2 regions of the Chromobacterium sp. W521 genome follow, and region 2 is predicted to be linked to the other one. Evidence: riboswitches for the same ligand, from Rfam matches in the RefSeq annotation. Region 2 holds a riboswitch; the other holds the start of a gene.
What was found. Region 2 has a riboswitch for glycine ahead of gcvT (glycine cleavage system aminomethyltransferase GcvT). Riboswitches for the same ligand answer to the same signal wherever they lie in the genome.
Positions count from the first base shown of each region.

Region 1 (11,162 bases), on a different contig from region 2:
AGAATCTTGTCTTCCAGCTCTTGCGCGCATTGACGGCCAAACGCTTCCGGGCTGAGTCCGCCGCCGTGGGCGAACCAGTATGGCTCGCCAATGTGTTCCACGCCGGGGATGGGCAGGTCTCCCATCTCGTGCATGAACTTCATGCCGCCCAGGCTGGCGCTGCCCACGGTGGAGCCGTGGTAGCCGTTGTGGCGGCCGATGAAGATTTTTTTGTCCGGCTTGCCCATCACGTCCCAATAGCGGCGCACGCAGCGGATCAGCAGCTCGTTGGACTCGGAGCCGGAGTTGGTGTAGATCACGTGGCGGTAGTCGCCGGGCAGCAGGGAAAACAGCCGTTCCGAGAGCTCGTTCACCGCCGGGTGGGTGGTGTGGAAGAACACATTGTAATAGCTGAGTTGTTGCAATTGCTGGGCGGCGGCGGCTATCAGTTCCTGCCGGCCGTAGCCCACCTGGGTGCACCATAGGCCGGACATGCCGTCCAGATAGCGCTTGCCGTCCGTATCCCATAGATACACGCCCCGGCCTTCGGCTATCACCCGCGGACCTTCCTGGTTCAGGGCTTTCTGGTCGAGAAAGGCGTTGATGTGGTGGGTGGCGTCTAGTTGCTGGTAGTCGCGGGTGCTGCGGCGGGGCATGGCGGTCGTGTTCATGCTGGTCTCCTGATGAGGAATGCTCCGGGCTGAGCCCGGCTTTCGGTTATTGGCGGGTCAGTGCCTGGTCCAGTGATTCCGGGCTGAACAGCGGTTTGCGCATCACCAGCTTGATCCACAGGACGGCGATCAAGGACACGATGCCGAGCACGATACCGGCGCTGGCGAAGATAGCGACGCTCATGTCCGGACTGGGAGACACGTGGTAAATGGCGATCAGCATGCCAACGATGCCCAGGCATTGCGGCAGTGGGTAGAACGGGGTTTTGAAGGGGCGATCCAGTTTGGGGTAGCGGCGGCGCAGGGCTATCACGTCCAGGTGGCAGATAATGTAGGCCAGGAGCCAGGCGATGGCCGCCGCCAGCAACAGCCGGCCGATGGTGTCAGGGTCGTCGCCCATCAGCAGCACCGGCGCGCCGGTGATCAGGGCGACGAACAGCACGGCCACCCATGGGGTGCGGTAGCGCCGGCTCAGCTGTTTGAACTGGGGAAAGACCTGGCCGTTGCGCGCCATGCCGTACAGCATGCGCGGCACTGCCGCCAAGGAGCTGTTGAGAGTGCTGCAGGTGGCGGTGAAGGCGATGACCACCACCGTCAGCTTGCCGGTCTGGCCCAGCAGCGCGGTGGCGTATTCGAGGTGTGGCAGCGGTGCGCCAGTCAGGGTGGCGCGCGGCAGGTGATAGAGCGCGCCCACGCAGTACAGGGCGATGGTGATGAAGATCACGCTGAGGCCCAGCATCATCGCCAGCGGGATATTGCGTTCTGGGCGGCGGGTTTCCTCCACCAGCGGGCAGGTGAACTCTGCGCCGACAAACCCCAGATCGCCAGTGCTCCCAGCGTCAGCACGCCAACGCCCAGAGGGTTCCAGTCGCTATTGGCGGCCTGGGCAAGGGCGGGAGGGCCGTCGCCGCTCAGTGCGGTGGTCCCCAGCGCCAGCAGCGCGATGATCATCACCAGTGTCAGCGCCGATTGCAGGCGGGCGAACACATCGATGCCCAGCAGATTGAGCAGGGTGAAGATCAGCAACACGCCGTAGGCGACGCTGTTGAGGGGAAAGACGCCGGGGTAGACCTGGTTGACAATGCGGTCCAGCAGCAGGAGCTCAGCCGACAGGGCGAACATGGCCACCACCACATAGCCGGAAAAGGTGGCCAGGATGGCGGGGAACTGTCCCAGGGCCACTTCGGTATAGCTGCTGAGGCTGCCTGCGCGGGGAATCATCAACGCCAGCTCGGAGAAGGATACGGCGTAGCAGAGCGCCAGCAGGAAAGCCATGCTCAGCGGGATCAGAAATCCGATGCCGGCCATGCCGGCGCCTTGCAGCATCAGTACCATGACGCCTTGGGACACAACGAGGCCGATGGCGACGGCGAGCAGCGGGGGGAGCCCGAGGCTGGCGCGAAAGGGGGCGGAGGAGCGGGCGGCGGCCCGCGGCGGAGCAAGGTGGGCTTGCGGCTTGTGCATGGTGTGTCTCCTAATTGTCTTGTTGTGGTGACTCCGGGACGGCCGGTCTCAGGCGGCTACTCGTTTTGTAATTGCACCCAGGTGGTTTTGAGGTGGGTGTAGTGGTCGATGGCGTGGAGCGAGAGGTCGCGGCCAAAGCCGGACTGTTTGCAGCCGCCAAACGGCAAACCGGGATCCAGGGCGTCCACGGTATTGACTGAGACGGTGCCGGCGCGTAGCCGACGCGCAAGACGATGGGCGCGCGACAGGTCCCGGGTCCAGACCGAGGCGGCCAGCCCGTAACGGCTGTCGTTGGCGATGGCTACGGCCTCGGTCTCGGTGTCGAAGGGAATGACGGCCAACACCGGGCCGAAGACCTCCTCGCGCGCCAGCGCCATGTCCGGCCGGACCTCGGTGAAGATGGTGGGGCGGATGTAGCAATCGCTGCCGTCTATGCTGAAGCGCTCGCCCCCGCAGAGCAGGCGCGCGCCTTGGCGGCGGGCTTTGTCGATGTGATCCATGATGCGCCCGGCCTGGCGGGCGTCGACGATACTGCCGCTGCGCGTGGCTGGGTCTAGGGGATTACCGGGTTGCAGGGCGTTCGCCTCGCTCAGCAAGCGTTCCAGAAAATCGTCCGCAATGGAGCGTTGCAGCAAGAGGCGGGAATTGGCGGAGCACACCTGGCCCTGGTTGAAGAAAATGCCGAAGGCCGCGTGTCGGGCGGCGGCGTCCAGATCGCAGTCGTCGAATACCAGATTGGGGCTTTTGCCGCCGCATTCCAACGCGACTCTTTTCATATTGGAGTCCGCCGCGTAGCGCAGGAAAGCTTTGCCCACTTCGGTGGAGCCGGTAAAACTCAGGCTATCCACGTCCGGGTGCAGGCCTAGCGGCCGGCCCACCTCTTCACCAAAGCCTGGCAGCACGTTCAGCACCCCGTCCGGCAGGCCGGCCTCGCGCGCCAGTTGGGCCAGACGCAATGCCGACAGCGGCGATTGCTCGGCCGGCTTCAGGATGACGCTATTGCCGGCCATCAGCGCCGGCGCCAGCTTCCACGCGGCCATGTCCAGCGGGAAATTCCACGGGATCACCGCCGCCGCCACGCCCAGCGGTTCGCGGGTGACCAGGGCCAGCGCGTTATCCGCCCCGGGGGCTACCTCGCCGTACAGCTTGTCGGCGGCTTCGGCGTACCAGTCGAACACGCCGGCGGCGCCCGGCACATCGATATTGCGCGCATCCGCGATGGGTTTGCCGATGTCCAGACAGTCCAACAAGGCCAGTTCGTCGGCGTGCTCGCGTATCAGCGCGGCCAGTTTTTGGAGCAGGGCCTTGCGTTGGCGCGGGTGGCGGCGCGACCAGGCGCCGGATTCGAAGCTGGCGCGGGCGGCCCGCACCGCCAGTTCAACATCCGCCTCGCCGCAGCGGGCGATTTCGGCCAACGGCCGGCCGCTGACCGGGCTGGTGTCGGTGAAGGTGCGTTGGTCTGTGGCAGGGACGAACTGGCCATTGATGAAGGCCTGGCACGGCGGGTGCAAATCGGCGGCGCGGCGTTGCCAGTAGGACAGATCTTGCAAGGGCATGGCGATCACTCCTATTCAACCAGCGCGACGAGTGGAGAGGGGTGTTCACATGGTGGCTGGTCTTGTCGCGCAAGGTGAAGCCATACTAGTCAGCCCCTTTCGCGGTGGATATCACGCGAAAGCGTTAGGGCCGTGGGTAAAACTAACCTGATCGAGGTAGCTGGCATGCAGCTGAATGTGGCGGACTTGGTTTTTCACCAGCAATTGGGACGTTTGCTGGGGTGCGTCGACAATGCGGCCTTTTGGCAGCAACTGGCCGCGTTTCTGCGAGAACACCTGAGTTTCGATACCTGGGTGGTGTTGCTGTTTCGCCAGGAGGCCCCGCCCTTGGTGCTGGCGGATCACGCGGCGAATTACGCTCATGACGATCTGTTCGCCGACTACAGGCGTGGCCTCTATCTGCTGGACCCGTTTTACGGCTTTGCGCTGAAGTGTCCGGCGGCTGGCGTGTACCGGCTGGACGAGGTGGCACCGGACCGTTTCAGGGAAACGGAATACTTTCGGCGTTACTTTTCGCGCAATGTGGTGGCGGATGAAATCCAGTTCCTGCAAGCGCTGCCGGAGGGGGTGCTGTCCCTGTCGCTGGGCTGCAAGCATCGCTTCAGCGAGCAAGATCTGGGCGTCTGCAATCTGTTTGCTCCCTGGTTGCTGCCCTTGTCACGGCTGGCCGCGCGTCTGGACGAAGGGCGGCATCAGCCGGCTGCGAACCCGGGCAGGCAGAGCCGCCGGCAGTGGGAGGAGGCGCTGCGCTCGCAGGGTTCCTCGCCGCTGACCAAGCGCGAGGTGGAAGTGGCCTTGCTGATACTCGGCGGCCACTCTACCAAGGGCGTGGCGCGTGAACTGGGCATTTCACTGGAAACGGCCAAGGTGCATCGTCGCCATCTGTACGCCAAGCTGGGCGTTTCCAGCCAGGCGGCCTTGTTCCTGCTGCTGGCGGATATTTGATCCCGATGCCGTGGCGTAGCGGTGAAACAGCTAGGGTTAGTTAATGCAGGTCGTGCCGGTACATGAACACCGGCAGCCGCCATTCGCGCCAGATGGCGGCCAGGCGGATAGTGAGGCCGACGGCGAAGCTGGCCAGCACGTTGAGATCATGCGGCACGCCCAGCTTGATCAGGCCCAAGTAGAGCAGGGCCACGGCGAAGGAGACGCTGGCGTACAGTTCCTGACGGAAGACCACGGGCACGCGGTTGCACAGCACGTCGCGCAGGATGCCGCCGGCAATGCCGGTGATCATGCCGGCCATCACCACCACTACCGGATGGTAGTCCATGGACTGGGCCACGCCGCAGCCTATGATGGTGAAGGCGATCAGGCCCAGCGCGTCCAGCACCAGGAAGACGCGGCTGAGGCGCTTCATGTAGCGGGCCACGAACACGGCGGCCAAGCCGCCGGCAATGACGAGGCCGACGTATTCCGGGTGTTGGGTCCAGCCTATCGGGTATCGGCCCAGCACGATATCGCGCACGGTGCCGCCGCCCAGGGCGGTGAGGAAGGCGATGACGGTGACGCCGAAGATGTCCATATTGCGGCGGCCGGCCGCCAGCGCGCCAGTCATCGCTTCCGCGGTGATGGCGATCAGATAGATCAGGGTAAGCATGTAGTTGCAGTGGTCAAACAGGCTGGCGCCGAGGTGAGCGGCGAAGCCGGGTGGGAAAATAGGTTGGCAATGGGCGGGCCATGCCAGGTGGCGCACAGCCTGGGCAAGCGTTTCGAACACGGGTTTTCCTTGAGAGCTGGTGCACGATCTGCTGCGCTTCGCGAGACGCTGCGGCTATCGCTTCGAAATGCTCATGTACCAGGAGTACATTCCGCTTTCTCAGCTGTTTTCGCCTTGTCTCGTCCTTGCTCGCGAGATCGTGAACACGTTCTGAGCATGGCCGGCGAGCCGCGCATGAGCGCGGCGTTGCCGGCATTGCCTCTCCCCTTGTCCTTTTACCTGAGAGTTAGATGACGGGCGCTGCCTGTGTGCGGGCTTTGCCGGGCGTCACTTGCCCCTTCGGTGGGCGGCTAAGGGCCGGTTGCATAATCTGACGCGCTGTCGCTGAAGCGTAGCAGATGATGAACGGGCGCTTAGGGCCTCTCTCCAATCGGCTGGTATCCATGGGCTGCGGTACTGTGGCCTGAGCGATTATGGGAGTTTGCGTCTTCGGCGGGGGCGTATGCCCCTCTCTCCCGCAGCAGGCAAGGATATTAGCGTTTGCTGTATTGTTCAGTCAACGACTGTATACATGGGGGAAGGCAAAAATGTTGCAGTGCGCCATCTTCACGAAAACGCTCGGACGGCGGCTTGGCTGTCCGGGCGTTTTTGCGCTGGCTGGTTCTTAGAACCTGTTTACGATCTGCTGCGCTTCGTGAAGCGTTGCACTGTGAGTACAAGCTCAAAATGCTCATGTACCACTCGTGCATTCCGCTTTTTCGCTCGTTTTCGCCTTGTCTCGCTCTTGCTCGCGAGACCGTGAACAGGCTCTTAGTTGCTAGGCGTCTTGGGCTTGGCCGCGCCGTTGCCGGCGGCGGGTTTGCGCGTGGCCGGGGCTTTGGCGGCAGGCGCTTTGGCGGTTTTGGCCGCCGTGGGTTTGCTTGAGGCCGGCTTGGCCGCAACCGGCGTGCTGCTGGCGGTTTTGGCGGCGGCGCTGGGCTTGTCGGCGGTCGCTGGTTTGGCTGCGGACTTGGCGACAGACGCTTTGGCGGTTTTGGCCGCCTTGGGCTTGCCTGAAGCCGGCTTGGCCGCAACCGGCGTGTTGCTGGCGGTTGTGGCGGCGCTGGGTTTGTCGGCAGCCCTTGCTTTGGCCGGGGCTTTGGCGACCGCTTTCCTGGCCGGCGCGCTGGCCTTGACGGCGGGGGCCGGAGCGGGAGCGGCTGCGGTTGCCGCTATTGGCTCGGTGGGCGGAAGGATGGCCGGGGCCGCCGGCGAGCGGGTGTCCAGTTGCAGCGCGTGGGCCACTTGGTCCAGCCGCTGTTGTTGTTCCGGAGCGATGTCGCCGCTGAGCGCCAGCAGTTCGTGCGCCAGCTGCCAGGCTTGGCGGCGGCGGTGCTCTTCCGGCAGCAGCTTGGGCAGGCCGGCCAGCGCGCGGGCTTCGTCCAGCCGCACCAGGAAGACTTGCTTGCGGGCGATTTCTTTCAGCTGCATCAGGGTCAGCGGGTATTCGTGGCGGATGTCGCGCATGATGCGACGGATGGCGTTGAACGGGCGCTCGTCTATGATGCCGCGGCCGATCGCCACGTAGGTGAGCAAGCGCACGAAGCCGTCTGCCAAGGTGCCGGTTTCGTAGGCGGGGTCCAGCGTTTGGCGCTTGAGTTGCAGCCGTTCCCGTTTCTCCCAGCTGTCGCAGCGGGCGGCGCGGGCTTCGCGGGCCGGCTGGACGCCCACGATGGAGGCCAGCCACGGGGATTCGTACACGGCTTTGAAGCAGTGTTCGGTGGCGGCGTCGCGCAGGTCGCGGTAGCGGTCAAGGCTTTGCGCCATCCAGCCGGACCATTGTTCTTGCAGCCGCCACAGCGGGTTGTCCACGCTCACGGGGTGGCGATGGGCGCGCACGTATTCGGCGGCGGGCTTGAGCCAGCTGAGCCAGGGGTTGAGCGGGGAGATCAGCGTGCGTTCCAGCCGAGCCGGGTTGAGCTGGCGCTGGCATTGGGCGCTGGCTTCGCTGCTGACGGCCTGGAGCACGGGGGAGATGAAGCGGTTGTAAATGCCTTGGTTGATCTCGGAGACGCGGCGCACCACTTCAAAGGCTTGCTCGTCTTCGCGGCCGTCGTCCAGGGCCAGGATGTCGGCCACTTCGCGCGCTTCAAAACGGATAATGTAGCGGCCTTTGATGTATTCCTGACCGGGGGTGCCGGGGGCCACGTCTTCGATGATGGCTTCGTACAGGCCGGGGGCCAGCACGTCGATCAGGTCCAGCGCGCTGGCGAATTCGCTGTGTTCGCGATTGGCGATGCCGGCGGAGACGAAGATGCCGAGGTGGCCCACTTTGTTGTGCAGGCAGTAGATGATGGTTTGTTCGTTGTCGCGGATGTCTTCCGCGTTCTCGTACAGGTCGGGTATCCAGTTCAGCGCCTGTTGCGGCGGGGTGATGTTGTCGCCCCATGAGGCGAACACGATGATGGGGGAGCGGATGTTGCGCATGTCCACGCGGTGCTGGTCGCTGCTGACGATCTTGCCTTCCACCAGGTGGTTGCCCACGAACAGCTGCTGGGAGATCCATTCCATTTCCTGCTTGTTCAGCAGGTAGTGGCCGCCCCACCAGCGTTCAAAGCCCAGGAAGCGTTCGCGCTCGGTGTCCACCTTGGCGTACAGGTTGTAGGGCTTCTTCCATAGGGTGTTGGCCGGGTCCAGCTTTTCAAAGTTGTTGACCAGATGGGCGCCGTCGAACTTGCCGTTGCCCAGGTCGCCGGCCAGCGAGGCGGTCCAAGTGCCGCCCATCATGCCGCCGGAGTAGCGCATCGGGTTTTTGCCGGTGACGCCGGCCCAGTAGGACAGCGGGGTGCCGGCCAGCAGGATGGGGCCGAACAGTTCCGGCGCCACGGAAGCGAGCATGGCCAGCGCCCAGCCGCCCTGGCAGTTGCCGATGACGAAGGGTTTGCCGTCGCTGTCCGGGTGCAGTTCGTTGACTTTGCTGAGGAAGACGTATTCGGCGCGGCTGACGCTTTCTATGGTCTGGCTGGGCACCGGTTGCGGGAAGAACATGATGAAGTAGCAGGGGTGGCCCTGCTGCAGCGCAATGCCGATCTCGCTGTCCATTTTGAAGCCGCCGATGCCGGGACCGTGGCCGGCGCGCGGGTCAATCACCACAAAGGGGCGCAGCGCCGGATTGGTGGCCGGGCAGCCGGCCGGCGGCAGGATGGCGGCCAGCGCGTAGTTGGCCGGGTCCGGCAGGCCGCGGCCGTCCAGAATGATCTTGTAGTCGAACACCAACACCGGCGGTTTGCCGCTTTGCACGTGCCGCAGGTAGTCCGCGCCGCGGTCATGCAGCACGTCCCAGTAGAGGATGCTGCGCTCGCAGGCGTCGCGCCAGTAGTCGGCGACCGGGTTGGAGGAGAAGAGCTTGGACCAGACGGCTGTTTGCGACCACATACGGCACCTCTTGGTTGGTATGACGGATAACTGGCTACTGTACCCTCCTTTTGTTGCGTTGCAATAGACAAAGTTCCTATTAGGCGCCCAACTGTCAGCGCAACACCACAGTGCGTCGCTCTACGATGAAGACGCGTTGCTCCAGGTGGCTGCGCACCGCACGCGCAAGCGCCTGGCATTCCATGTCCCGGCCGACGGTCTGCAATTGCTCCGGGCTGTAGGCATGGTCTACCCGTTCCACCACCTGTTCGATGATCGGGCCTTCGTCCAGGTCGTCGGTGATGTAGTGGGCGGTGGCGCCTATCAATTTGACACCGCGTTCGTGTGCCTGCTGATAGGGCCGAGCGCCCTTGAAGCCGGGCAGGAAAGAGTGATGGATATTGATGGCGCGGCCGGCCAGCCGGGCGGCGGTGGCGCTGGAAAGCACCTGCATGTAGCGGGCCAGCACCAGCAGCTCCGCTTGGCTGTCGTCGATGAGTGACAGCAGCGCCGCTTCCTGGCGTGGCTTGTTGTCCGGGGTGAGCGGCAGATGGTGGAAGGGCAGGCCGTAAGCCTCGGCAATCGGAGCGAGGTCGCGGTGATTGGAGACCACGGCGACCACTGTCATGTCCAGATCCCCCATTTTTTGGCGATAGAGCAAATCGTTCAGGCAGTGATCCAGTTTGGACACCATGATCAGCACCCGCGCGCGTTGGCTCCGGTCGTGCAGCCGCCATTGCAGGTCTTGATAATGGCCGCCCATTCGCGCCATGCCGTCGGCCAGCCGCGCCGGGGCGAAGTCCGGCCGCTCCGGGTGGAATACGCAGCGCACAAAGAAACGCCGGCTGCGGGCGTCGTCGAACACGGCCAGTTCATCGATATAGCAGCCTTGCTGCTCCAGCAAGGCGGAGAAGCCGGCCACCTGGCCGGAGGCGCTGCGACAGGCGAAGCTGAGCACGTAGGAGGGGGCGTTTGAGGTCATTGGCGTGTCCTGGGTTGTTGGGCGGCATGTGCCAATCTAGGCCGTGTCCCGCGCGCACGCTGTTCGCCATGCGTCCGCTTTGCGTGGATTTTGGACATTGCCGTGTCGCGTGCGGGCAAGAGACCGTCCTTTCCAGCCAAACGCACCGTCGGCGTCGCCCTGAGAATGAGGCCTTCCTCAACCTCGACAGCAGCGGCGCGGGCCCATGGCGGCCCGGCGGCGGGAGCGCAGATGGCAAACCGATATTCGCTGTGGAGCCTGATCCGGCAAGGGCTCGGGCATCACCAGGGCTGGCAGCCGGCCTGGCGCAGCCCTCAGCCGGAAACCAGCTACGACGTCATCATCGTCGGCGGCGGCGGCCACGGCCTGGCCACCGCCTATTACTTGGCCCGCATGTATGGCGTCCGCAAGGTGGCGGTGTTGGAAAAAGGGTATCTGGGCGGCGGCAACACTGCGCGCAACACCACCATCATCCGCTCCAACTATCTGTGGGACGAATCTTCGCGGCTGTACGAGCACGCGCTCAAGCTGTGGGAGGGCCTGTCCCAGGAGCTGAACTTCAACGTGATGTTCAGCCAGCGCGGGGTAATGAACCTGGGCCACAGCCTGCAGGACATGCGCGACATCGAGCGCCGGGTCAACGCCAATCTGCTCAACGGCGTGGACGCCGAGGTACTGACCCCGCGGGAGATCAAGGAGCGGGTGCCCTTGATTGCCATCGGCGGCGACGTCCGCTATCCGATTCTGGGCGCCAGCTACCAACCGCGAGGCGGGGTGGCGCGCCACGACGCGGTGGCCTGGGGCTTCGCCCGCGCCGCCAGCGAGTTGGGCGTGGACATCATCGAGGAGTGCGAGGTCACCGGCTTGTTGATCGAGGGCGGCCGGGTGCGCGGGGTCCAAACCGGGCGCGGCGAGATCCGCGCCGACAAGGTGGGCTGCGTGGCCGCCGGCAACAGCGCCGTGCTGGCGCGGATGGCCGGTTTGCGCCTGCCGCTGGAAAGCCACCCCTTGCAGGCTTTTGTGTCCGAATCGCTGAAACCCTGTCTGGACACGGTGGTGATGTCCGGCGCGGTGCATGGCTACATCAGCCAGTCGGACAAGGGCGAACTGGTGATCGGCGCCGGCATCGACAGCTATCTGGGTTACGGCCAGCGCGGCAGCCCGCATGTGATCGAGCACACGGCGGCGGCCATCGTCGAGTTGTTTCCATCCTTCTCGCGGCTGCGGATGAACCGTCAGTGGGGCGGCATCGTCGACGTGTCGCCGGACGCCTGTCCCATCATCGGCAAGACCCGGATCCAGGGCTTGTATTTCAACTGCGGCTGGGGCACCGGCGGCTTCAAGGCCACGCCGGGTTCCGGCCATGTGTTCGCCCACACCATCGCTCATGACCAGCCGCATCCGCTGAACGCGGCTTTTTCGCTGGAGCGCTTCGCTTCCGGCCGCTTGATAGACGA
Region 1 covers NZ_JBRBAF010000014.1:23,235-34,396, forward strand. The annotation lists gene ACUXV1_RS19790 (aspartate aminotransferase family protein) at 1-650, opposite strand, end outside; partial or broken gene ACUXV1_RS19795 (APC family permease) at 697-2,009, opposite strand; gene ACUXV1_RS19800 (aldehyde dehydrogenase) at 2,171-3,670, opposite strand; gene ACUXV1_RS19805 (helix-turn-helix transcriptional regulator) at 3,836-4,615, shown strand; gene ACUXV1_RS19810 (trimeric intracellular cation channel family protein) at 4,656-5,390, opposite strand; glycine riboswitch at 5,588-5,770, opposite strand; glycine riboswitch at 5,772-5,858, opposite strand; gene ACUXV1_RS19815 (DUF3141 domain-containing protein) at 6,141-8,744, opposite strand; gene purU (formyltetrahydrofolate deformylase) at 8,839-9,705, opposite strand; gene ACUXV1_RS19825 (sarcosine oxidase subunit beta family protein) at 9,937-11,162, shown strand, end outside.
Region 1: linked by a shared signal. The riboswitch ahead of ACUXV1_RS19810 (trimeric intracellular cation channel family protein) and the one ahead of gcvT (glycine cleavage system aminomethyltransferase GcvT) in region 2 are both predicted to bind glycine.

Region 2 (11,162 bases):
CGACCAGATCCACCTCCCAGGCAATCTGCTCCGCCGCGTACAACGCTTGCTTCAGACGCATCGCCGAGCGGCGCCGCTCTCCAATCAATCGCCCCACCCGCGCCAGCAACTCCGCCACGGAAAACGGCTTGAACAAAAACTCCTGCACGCTGTTCTGCAGCATCCGCAGCCGCAGCGAGTCGTCGGCCCTCGCTGACAGCATCACCACTGGAATGTCCTCGGTCTGTCGATTGCCGCGCAGCGCCGACACCAGCTCTTCGCCGCCCATGCCCGGCATCATCAGATCGCTAATGATCAAGTCCGGCTGCTCGCTCAAGGCCAATTGCAAACCGCGGCCGCCCTCCGGCGCCGTCATGACTCGATAATGTTTGCCCAGCGCACCGGCGATGAAGGCGCTCATATCGGGATTGTCTTCCACCAACAGCACCAGCGCTTGGCCGTTCTTGTCCGGCAAGGCCGTGGTCTCGCCCAGTTGCGGCGCGGGCAAAGGCACCGCGCCGCCGGCCAGCAGATCGTCCAGCCGCAAGTATTCCGACACCACCGGCGTTCCCGCCGGCGCCTCCAAGGGCAGGCTCAGTTGGAACAAGGCGCCGCCGCCCTCCGCCGCGGACAAACGCACTTCGCCATGGTGCAGTTCGATAAACTCCTTGACGATGGCCAGGCCCAGCCCGGTACCGCCATGGCGGCCGTAATCGCCGTCCTCCACTTGCACGAAGCGCTCAAAAACCTTGTCGCGCATCTCGGCCGGCACCCCCGGCCCATTGTCACGCACCCGAATGTCGGCTTGCCGGCCTTGCAGTTCCAGCGCGATCTGAATATGACCGCCGTCCGGCGTAAATTTGAAGGCATTGGACAGCAGGTTCAACAAAACCCGCTGCAACTTGATCGCATCGACCTGAGCCGGCGCCGTTGTCGGCGCGGCCACTTGGTAATCGATGCGTCTGTCGCTGGCCAGAGAAGCAAAATAAGAGGCTACATGGCGCACCAACTCGGCCAGATCCAGCTGCACATAACGCAGCTTCAGCTCCCCCGCGTCCAGCTTGGCCACGTCCAGCAAATCGTTCACCTGCTGCAACAACATGCGCGCCTGCCTCTGGATCAGGGATAGATTGGGCGCCTCCCCCGGCTCGGCTTGCCCGGACAGGAAGCGTTCGACCTGCCCCAGAATCAGCGTCAGCGGGGTGCGCAGCTCATGACTGACATTGGCGAAAAATCGCGTCTTCATCTGGTCCAGCTCCCGCATTTGCTGATTCAAGCGGGCCAGTTCGCTATTCGATTCCTTCAAGTCGGTATTGGCGCGAGCGATCAGCGCGTGCTGATTCACCATTTCGGCTTCTAAGACCGCCGCATTATTCTTCAACCATTCGACGGAAAAATCCCGCACCGCGCTCTCGCCGCGCAAGCGCACAAACTCGCTGACATCCTGAACGCTGTGGATGATGCAGCTGACGCTGCCGTCGGCGCGCTTCACCGGCCAATTGGTCGGGCTCCAGTAGCGCTCCTCGAAGCTCCCGTCCGGTCGGGGAATATCGTATTTCTGCATCGCCATGCTGTCCTCAACCCCGGTGGACAGCACACGCTGCAAAGAAATGCGCAGATTGCGCGAGCCTTCGCCTTCCGGTTCGTCGGGATTGACCGGAAAGATATCGAACAGATTGCGCCCCAGGATGGACTCGCGCCGGGTCAGCGTCGTCTGCAGATAAATATCGCTGGCGGCGACGACGTTGAAATCGGTGTCCAGCACCAAGTACAGCCCTGGCGACCGTTCGAACAGCAGCTGAAAATCCGGCGCGGCAATCGCAGCCGGCACGCTCAACGCCAACGCAGCCTCCTATTGATAGGGTTTACATACCAACGGCAAGCAGACTGCCGTCATATCCTCCATTAAATATGATATTCGTATATTCACTCAACTCCAGTGTCAGATGGCCGCGTCTACACGCAAAAAAGCCCCGGCCAAGGCCGGGGCTGCTTTACGCTTGCCTGCGCGAATCAGGCGTAGCTGTCGGTGGAAGGGCAACTGCACACCAGATTGCGGTCCCCGTAAACATCGTCGATGCGGTTGACGCTGGGCCAGAACTTGTTTTCCAGCACATAGGGCAGCGGGAACAAGCCGGTTTCACGGCTGTACGGACGCTGCCACTCGCCTGCGATGTCCGCCTTGCTGTGCGGCGCGTTGCACAGCGGATTGTCGTCCGCAGGCCACACGCCGTTCTGCACTTTGTCGATTTCCTGGCGGATCGCCGCCATCGCCGCGATGAAACGATCCAGCTCCGCCTTGGGCTCGGACTCGGTCGGCTCAATCATCAGCGTGCCCGGCACCGGGAAGCTCATGGTTGGCGCGTGGAAGCCGTAATCCATCAGCCGCTTGGCTACGTCCACCTCGGTCACGCCGCTGGCGGCCTTGAGCGGGCGCAGGTCGATGATGCACTCATGAGCCACCCGGCCGTTGGCTCCGGTGTACAGCACCGGAAAGTGCTCGGCCAATCGCGTCGCCACGTAGTTGGCGGACAACAAGGCGTTCTCGGTGGCCTGCTTCATGCCCTCCGCGCCCATCATCGCGATGTACATATAGGAGATGGGCAAGATGGAGGCCGAGCCGAAGGGCGCAGCCGACACCGCGGTCTGGCCCGGCTGGGCGGTGGGCACCGACGCCACCACGTGGTTGGCGATGAACGGGGCCAAATGCGCCTTCAAACCAATCGGGCCCATGCCCGGGCCGCCGCCGCCGTGCGGGATGCAGAAGGTCTTGTGCAGGTTCATGTGCGACACGTCGGCGCCGATGTCGGCCGGACGGCACAAGCCCACCTGGGCGTTGAGGTTGGCGCCGTCCATATACACTTGGCCGCCGTGCTGATGGATGATCGCGCAGATTTCGCGAATGGGCTGCTCAAATACGCCGTGGGTGGACGGGTAGGTAATCATCAAGGCCGCCAGCTGCGCAGAATGCAGCTCGGCTTTCGCCTTCAGATCGGCAACGTCGACGTTGCCCGCCTCGTCGCAGTCCACCACCACCACCTGCATATTCATCATCTGCGCCGTGGCCGGGTTGGTACCGTGAGCGGAACGCGGAATCAGACAGATATTGCGCTGGCCGTCGCCGCGCGACTCGTGGTAGCGGCTGATTGCCAACAGGCCGGCGTACTCGCCCTGGGCGCCGGAGTTGGGCTGCATCGAGATGATGTCGAAGCCGGTGATCGCGCGCAGCTGCGTTTCCAGACCGGCGATCATTTCCAGATAACCCACTGTCTGTTCGCGCGGCGCGAACGGATGCATATTGGCGAACTCCGGCCAGGTGATCGGAATCATTTCGCTGGTGGCGTTCAGCTTCATCGTGCAGCTGCCCAGCGAGATCATCGAATGATTCATCGCCAGGTCGCGGCTTTCCAGTTTCTTCATATAGCGCAGCATCTCGTGCTCGCTATGATGGGTGTTGAACACCGGGTGGCTCATGAAAGCGGATTCGCGCTTCAACCCGGCCGGAATCGCATCGGCAGCCGCGGCGTCCAAGGCGGCGATATCGGCGCTCTTGCCTGTGAAGATTTCAATCAGACGCGCCAGATCGGTTTCAGTGGCCGCCTCGTGGAAAGCTACGCCCAACACATTGCCGCCTGCGCGGCGCAGATTGTAGCCGGCGGCCAAAGCCGCCTGATACACCGCGTCGGCCTTGGGCGCGTCAACTTGCACCGTGTCGAAGAAACGATCGAACACCAGCTTGCCGCCAGCGGCCTTGACCGCGTGCGCGAAAATGGCGGCCAGACGGTGGATGCGAGCCGCGATGCGCTTGACGCCCTCCGGGCCGTGATACACCGCGTACATGCCGGCGATATTGGCCAGAAGCACCTGGCTGGTGCAGATATTGGAGTTGGCTTTTTCGCGGCGGATGTGCTGCTCGCGGGTCTGCAGCGCCATGCGCAGCGCGGTCTTGCCTTTGGCGTCCACCGACACGCCGATGATGCGGCCAGGCGCCGAGCGCTTCATTTCGTCCTTGAACGCGAAATAGGCGGCGTGCGGTCCGCCGAAGCCCATTGGCACGCCAAAGCGCTGAGTGTTGCCGATGGCGACGTCCGCGCCCATCTCGCCCGGGGATTTCAACGCCACCAAGGCCATGATGTCGGCGGCCACCACCGCCACCGCGCCCTTGGCCTTGACCGCGGCGATGTGCGGGGTCAGGTCGATCAAGTCCCCGGCCTCGCCCGGATACTGGAACAAGGCGCCGAAGTATTCGCCCTTGCCCGCCTCTTCCGGGTGGCCCAGCACCAGCTCAAAGCCGAAATACTTGGCGCGGGTCCGCATCACGTCCAGGGTTTGCGGCAGCACGCGGCTGTCCACGAAGAACTGGCCGGACTTGGCCTTGGACACCCGGCGCGCCATCGCCATCGCCTCGGCGGCGGCGGTGGCCTCGTCCAGCAAGGACGCGTTAGCCAGTTCCAGGCCGGTCAGGTCGATCACCATTTGCTGGAAATTCAGCAAGGCTTCGAGACGGCCTTGGGCGATCTCCGCCTGGTATGGGGTGTAAGCGGTATACCAGCCCGGGTTTTCCAGCAGGTTGCGCAAGATCACCGTTGGGGTCAGCACCGGGTAATAACCCTGGCCGATGAAGGATTTGTTGACCACGTTCTTGGCGGCGACAGCCTTCAGCGCGGCCAGCGCCTCGGCTTCCGGCATGGGATCCGGCAGCTCCAGCTTGCGGTTCAGGCGGATGTCGGCCGGCAGCGTCTGCGCCACCAGTTCGTCAATGGAGGCCACGCCGATGGCGGCCAGCATTTGCTCGCGCTCTGCGTCGGACGGGCCGATGTGGCGGGAGATGAATTCTTTGCGGTTGAAAAGTTCGGAGAGAGACATGAGTACGAGACCTTCTGTGCTTGCCGTCCGCGCCGCGGCTTTCGCGGCCAATCGGGTGTTGCTGGATATCCGGGCGAAAAAAACGCCTCGCGGCCAATCAGGACTGCGAGGCGGTTTTCACCATCAGGCGCCAATTTCCTTGGCGTAGGCGGCGGCGTCCATCAGGGCGTCCAGGTCCGCCGGATTCGCCGGCTTGATCTTGAAGAACCAGCCCGCCCCGTAGGGTTCGCTATTGGCCAGTTCCGGTTCGGCTTCCAGTTCCTCGTTGATGGCCAGCACTTCGCCGGCAACCGGACAGTAAATGTCGGAAGCGGCCTTCACCGATTCCACCACGCCGGCCTGCTCTTCCTTGGCCAGCTTGGCGCCCACTTTCGGCAGCTCGACGAAAACGATGTCGCCCAGCAATTCTTGAGCATGCTCGGTAATGCCCACGGTCACGGAACCGTCAGCTTCCAGACACAGCCATTCGTGGCTTTCAACGTATTTGAGTTCGGCGGGGATGTTGCTCATGAGTGTCTCCAGTCAAATCCAGGTCTTAACGATTATTCCCGGCCGCGTCGCGCGGCCTGCCTGAGCAATCGGCTCAGGCGAAAACTTTCTTGCCGTTGCGCACGAAAGGCATCTTGACCACGCGCACTTCGGTCAAGGTGCCGCGCAGGTCCACCAGCGCCTTGTCGCCTGTGCCTGCCGGCACGCGCGCGATCGCGATGGAATGCTTGAGCGTGGGCGAGAAGGTTCCGCTGGTGATCACCCCTTCGCCCACCCCTTCCACCACTACTTTCAGACCTTCGCGCAGCACGCCGCGCCCTTCCAGTACCAGGCCCACTTGCTTGGTCTTCACGCCGGCGGCTTTCTGCGCCTCTAGCGCCTTGCGGCCGATGAAGTCGCGCTCAGCCGGTTCCCAGGCGATGGTCCAACCCATGCCGGCTTCCAGCGGGGAAACGGTTTCGTCCATATCGTGGCCGTACAGATTCATGCCGGCCTCCAGCCGCAGGGTGTCGCGCGCGCCCAGACCGATGGGCGCCACGCCGGCGGCCTGCAATTGTTGGAAGAAAGCGGCGGCTTCAACGCCGGGCAGCATCACTTCCAGGCCGTCTTCGCCGGTATAGCCGGTGCGGGCATAGAACCAGTCTCCTGCCGGCTGGCCTTGAAACGGTTTCAAGTTCTGGATGACGGCGGCGAGCTCGGGCTTGACCGAACAGACCTTGGCGATGGCTTGCGGGCCTTGCACCGCCAAGATGGACAGATCGCGTCTTACTTTGATGTCGACGTTGAAGTCCGCCTTGTGCCCTTCCATCCAGGCCAGATCCTTGTCGGTGGTGCCCGCGTTGACCACCATGCGATAGCCGTAGGAGGTCAGGTAGACGATCAGATCGTCCACCACGGTGCCGTCGGGCGTGAGCATGCCGGAATACAGCGCCTTGCCTTCGAAGCCCAGCTTGGCCACGTCGTTGGCGATCAGCCGCTGGAGCCAGGCCTTGGCGTCCGGCCCGCTGATGTCCAGCACCGTCATATGGGAAACGTCGAACATGCCGGCGTCGCTGCGCACGATTTCATGTTCTTTTAGTTGGGAGCCGTAATGGATGGGCATTTCCCAGCCGGCGAAATCGACCATCTTGGCGCCGGCGGCGATGTGGGATTCAAACAGGGGGGTGCGTTTCGGGGCCGTCATTGGTGCGTCCTTAGCAAAAGCGTGTAGTGTTGCTCTATTCCCTACACCCCTCTGTCCCTGCACCTGAGATTTTCCGGCCTTGCGACCGTTAGCCCCTTCGGTGGGCATCCGTGGACGCCGCTCTCCAGATTCGGCGAACTGGCTGCGGCCAGTCCGATAATGCAGTCCTTTTGCCTGAGCGATTGCGGGTGCGCTTGCGCCTTCGGCGGTGGCGCGGACGGCCACTCTCTCCTGCATGACGTGCCAGATTATGGTTGCTGGACCGGGCCTTGGCAAGCCGTGTTTATCTTCAACTTAAACAATGACTTAAAATATTCGAAACCGCAAATCATTGAACGGATATTGCTTCGTTTAAGATCGATTACGAACACATTTCACTTCGTTATCGATCACGCAATCGACAAATTCCCCCTCCAAGCAAAGCTGATCGTAAGATGACATCCATCTTTACCCAGCACGAGCTCTATCCGATATGGAAAGGAAACCGCGATGCGAAAACTAATCAACGATCCGCGCCATGTGGCGCGGGAAATGCTGGAAGGCCTGGCCGACACCCTGCCCGGCCTGGCCCTGCTCGAAGAGGAAAACGTCTTGCTGCGCGCGGATCTTCCGGCTGACGGTCAGCTCGACAAAGTGGCGCTGATCTCCGGCGGCGGCAGCGGCCACGAGCCCGCCCACGCCGGCTACATCGGCCACGGCATGCTGGACGCCGCCGCAGTGGGCGACGTATTCACCTCGCCCAGCGTAGACACCGTGCTGGCGGCGATCCGCGCCGTCGCCGGCCCTAAAGGCGTACTGCTCATCATCAAAAACTACACCGGCGACCGGCTAAACTTTGGCCTGGCGGCGGAGCTGGCCCGTGCCGAGGGCATTGCCGTCGACAGCGTGGTGGTGGCCGACGATGTAGCGCTTCGCGACACCGTGGAGCCGGCGCGCCGTCGCGGCATCGCCGGCACCGTGCTGGTGCACAAGATTGCCGGCGCGGTTGCCGCCAGCGGCGCCAGCCTGGCCGAGGTCGCGGCCGCGGCGCGGCAGGCGGCGGAACAGGTGGCCACCATGGGCGTGGCGCTGGGCGCCTGCACCGTGCCGGCAACCGGCCGCCCCGGCTTTCAACTGGACGACGACGAAGTAGAGTTGGGGCTGGGCATTCACGGCGAAGCCGGCGTACGCCGCGTGCCGCGCCAATCCGCCGACGCCTTGTGCGCGACGCTGCTCGACGCCATTGTCAGGGACCGCGGTTGGCAGGCCGGCCAACGGGTGGCAATGCTGGTCAACGGCCTGGGCGGCACTCCGCCGATGGAGCTCGCCATCGTGGCGCGCAGCGCGCTGGCCTCGGCGCGACGGCTCGGCTTGCATGTGGAACGGCTATGGAGCGGTAATTTCATGACCGCGCTGGAAATGCCGGGCTGCTCGCTGTCGCTGCTGGCGCTGGATGAGCAGCGCCTCGGCTGGCTGGATCAAGCCACCCAGGCTCCGGCCTGGCCCGGCTCCGGCTTTCTGCCGGCGCGACGCCAGCTGCGGCCGGCGCCGCCGCGCGCGGCAGCAGAAGCCCTCTCCACCGCCAAAGCCGACCCCCAGCTGCGCGCCGCGGCTTGGGCCGCGGCCAAGGCGCTGGACGCCGCCGAACCGCTGTTGACTGAACTGGACGGAGCGGCAGGCGACGGCGATCTGGGCGTCAGCATGCAGCGCGGCGCGGCGGCGATCCGCGCTTTGCCGGACAGCGCCTGGAGCGATCCGGCCACGGCGCTGCGCACCGTCAGCCAGGCCTTGCGCCAGGCCATCGCCGGTAGCTCCGGCCCGTTCTACTCGACAGCCCTGCTGCGCGCGGCGCGGCGGCTGGACTCATCGAACGCGCCCAGCCCGCTCGACTGGGCCGCGGCGTTCAAGGACGGCGTCGCCGCCATCGCGGAACTGGGCGGCGCGCAGGTGGGCGACCGCACCATGCTGGATACCTTAACGCCAGCCGCCAACGCTTTCGAAGCCGCTCTGAACGACGGCCAAAGTCCAAACGCGGCGTGGCGTTCCGCGCTGGAGGCGGCGGAACGCGGCTGCGCGGCCACCGCCGCCATGCGGCCGCGCTTGGGACGGGCCAGCTATCTGGGCGAACGAGCGCTAGGCGTGCCCGACGCGGGGGCCAGCGCCGCGCTGGTCTGGTTGAAGGCGCTGGCCGGCTAGCGCTTGACGATGCGGCCGCCGCAAGCACGCGGCGGCCGCGTCAAATCAGGACGGCTCCAGCTCCATGGACGGGTAAACCCAGTCCACGCCCAAAGCCTGCCCCCACAGGCAGTCGCCCAAGTCGTAATGCCACCATTCCTCGGCATAATTGCTGAAACCGGACTGTTTCATCAGATTGAACAAGACGCGGCGATTGTGACGCACCGCCAACCATCGCTCGGACGAAAAGCCCTGCGCGGGATCGTGCGGCGCTTCGAAGTAGTCGGTGCGCGACGCCGGCTCGGCCGCGTCGAAGGCGGTGCCGAAATCGCAGATCTCCCCGGTATCCCGCCGGCAGATCGCCAGATCAATCGCGCCGCCCGAATTGTGCGGCAGCACCGCGAAACGGGCGGTATCGTCGGGATGGGCGGCAAACAAGCGCGCCTGCCGCTCCACCGCCGCCGCGTCCCAATCCGGATGCGCGGCGCGCACCTCGTCCAACACCATTTGAAATAGATCGGCCTGGGTCTCGCGGCTGCGGTAAGCGTCGAACAACAACAGGCCGTAATCCGGGGCCAGCCGCGCCGCCGCCTCGCACAAGCGGCGCGCAACAAAGGCCCGTGCCGAAATTCGCTCGGCGCAGCCTTTGCGGCCGGCAAGGTAATAGCTGTTTTCCGGAAACAAACCGTCCGCGCGCTCCAGCGCGCAAGGCTCGTTTTCCTCCCGCATCCGCGCCAGCGTTAACGCGTCCGGCATCGGGTAAGCGAAATCGATGGCGACAAGCAGGCTATCGACGGCGGCTATCCTCATTGCAACTCCCAGTCTGAAACCAAAGCGCCCAAGTAAGCCACCAGCCAGCGGCATAGGCAAGTCCATTTCGCCATGACAATAGCCTTGATCCCAAAGAAAACGCGGCCGAGGCCGCGTGTCGGATCCTGCGCCGCCTCGCTCACGAAGGGTCGGCGTAACGTTCCTTCACTTGCCAGACATAAACCGGCAGGCCCAGCAGCAGCAGGATCATGCCCCACATCACGATGTCGGCTCCGGAGCCGTATAAAGCCCACACCGAATAGGCGAAGCCCACGCCGGCGAAGCACAGCGGTGCCAGGTAGTCCTTGCGCTGGAACTGCTGGGGGCGCATCAGCATGATGGCCAGCAACGCCATTGAGCAAAACGCGTAAGGCAGCAAGGTAGTGGCGGTGGCCAGCAGAATAATGAACTCGAAAATTTTGACGCCGCCGTCGCCCCCGGCGTATTTCATCGCCATCAGCACCGTCACCAAGCCGCTGGACAACAACAGGCCGAAAATAGGCACGCCTTGCGGGTTCATCTGAGCAAAGCGGCGGGGAAACAGGCCGTCGTGCGCGGCGGCGGCCGGCACATGTGCCTGCATCAAGCTCCAGCCGTTCAGCGCGCCGAAGCAGGAGACAATGGCGCCGAAACCCACCAGATAGTAGCCCCAATCGCCCCACATCAACCTGGCTGCGTCGGCGAACGGCGCCTGCGAGGCCGCCAGCATCGCCGGCGGCATCAAGCCCATCAAGGCCACCGTGGACAAGATGTAGAGCACCGTGGCGATCAGGGTGCCCAGCACCGTGGCGCGCGGAATGGTTTTTTCCGGCGCGATCACGTCGCCCGCCGGCACCGACGCCGACTCCAGCCCCAGAAAAGCCCACAGGGTCAGCGCCATGGTGGCGGACACCGAACTGAGCAGGGGCTTGTCGTGAGGGTTGAACACGATGTTGTCCGGCTGCAAATGGAAAAACCCGAAGAAAGTGACAGCGGCCAACGGCAACAGCTTGAGCAAGGTGGTCGTCACCGCCACTAGGCCGGAACTGCGCGCGCCGCGGCTGTTGATCCAGGTGACGATCCAGATCAGGCTGATGGCGAATACGCCGGCCAGCAGATTATCGTGCCCCAACACCGGAAAGAAGACCTGCATATAACTGGTGGCGGCCACCGCCAGCGCCGCGTTGCCGGCCCACAGCGCAATCCAGTAACCCCAGGCGATCCAGAAGCCGGCAAAACCGCCGAAGGCTTCATGAATATACGCGTAGGGCCCGCCTTCCTTGGGCAGAATGGCCGCCAGCCGCGCAAACACCAAGGCCAGGCAGATCGCGCCGGCGGCGGTGAGCAGCCAGCCTATCATCGACACGCCGCCGAACGGCGCCAGCGACGCCGGCAACAGGAACACGCCGGAACCGATCATATTGCCCACCACCAGGGCGGTGCACATCCATACCCCCAGCGCCCGGGTCTTGGTCTTGCTGTCTAAATTGGTATTGCTCAAGGCTTGGTCTCCATCGGGCCTGCCGATTGACGGGCGCGCCGCGCGCGCGTGTTTCTACGATCATGCGATGGCGCCGGCGGAGCGGGTTCTGCCCGTTCCGTTCGCATTCAGACTGATACGACTGAAAAAGCGCCCATGATAGAGGGCCGCGCCCGCAAGCTGGGCATGCTTTCTTTAAGCCGCTTGACCGGAGTCAACTGA
Region 2 covers NZ_JBRBAF010000004.1:319,370-330,531, reverse strand. The annotation lists gene ACUXV1_RS08125 (EAL domain-containing protein) at 1-1,822, opposite strand, end outside; gene gcvP (aminomethyl-transferring glycine dehydrogenase) at 1,993-4,845, opposite strand; gene gcvH (glycine cleavage system protein GcvH) at 4,969-5,355, opposite strand; gene gcvT (glycine cleavage system aminomethyltransferase GcvT) at 5,429-6,517, opposite strand; glycine riboswitch at 6,559-6,655, opposite strand; glycine riboswitch at 6,670-6,761, opposite strand; gene ACUXV1_RS08105 (dihydroxyacetone kinase family protein) at 7,007-8,692, shown strand; gene ACUXV1_RS08100 (M15 family metallopeptidase) at 8,738-9,481, opposite strand; gene ACUXV1_RS08095 (amino acid permease) at 9,621-10,961, opposite strand.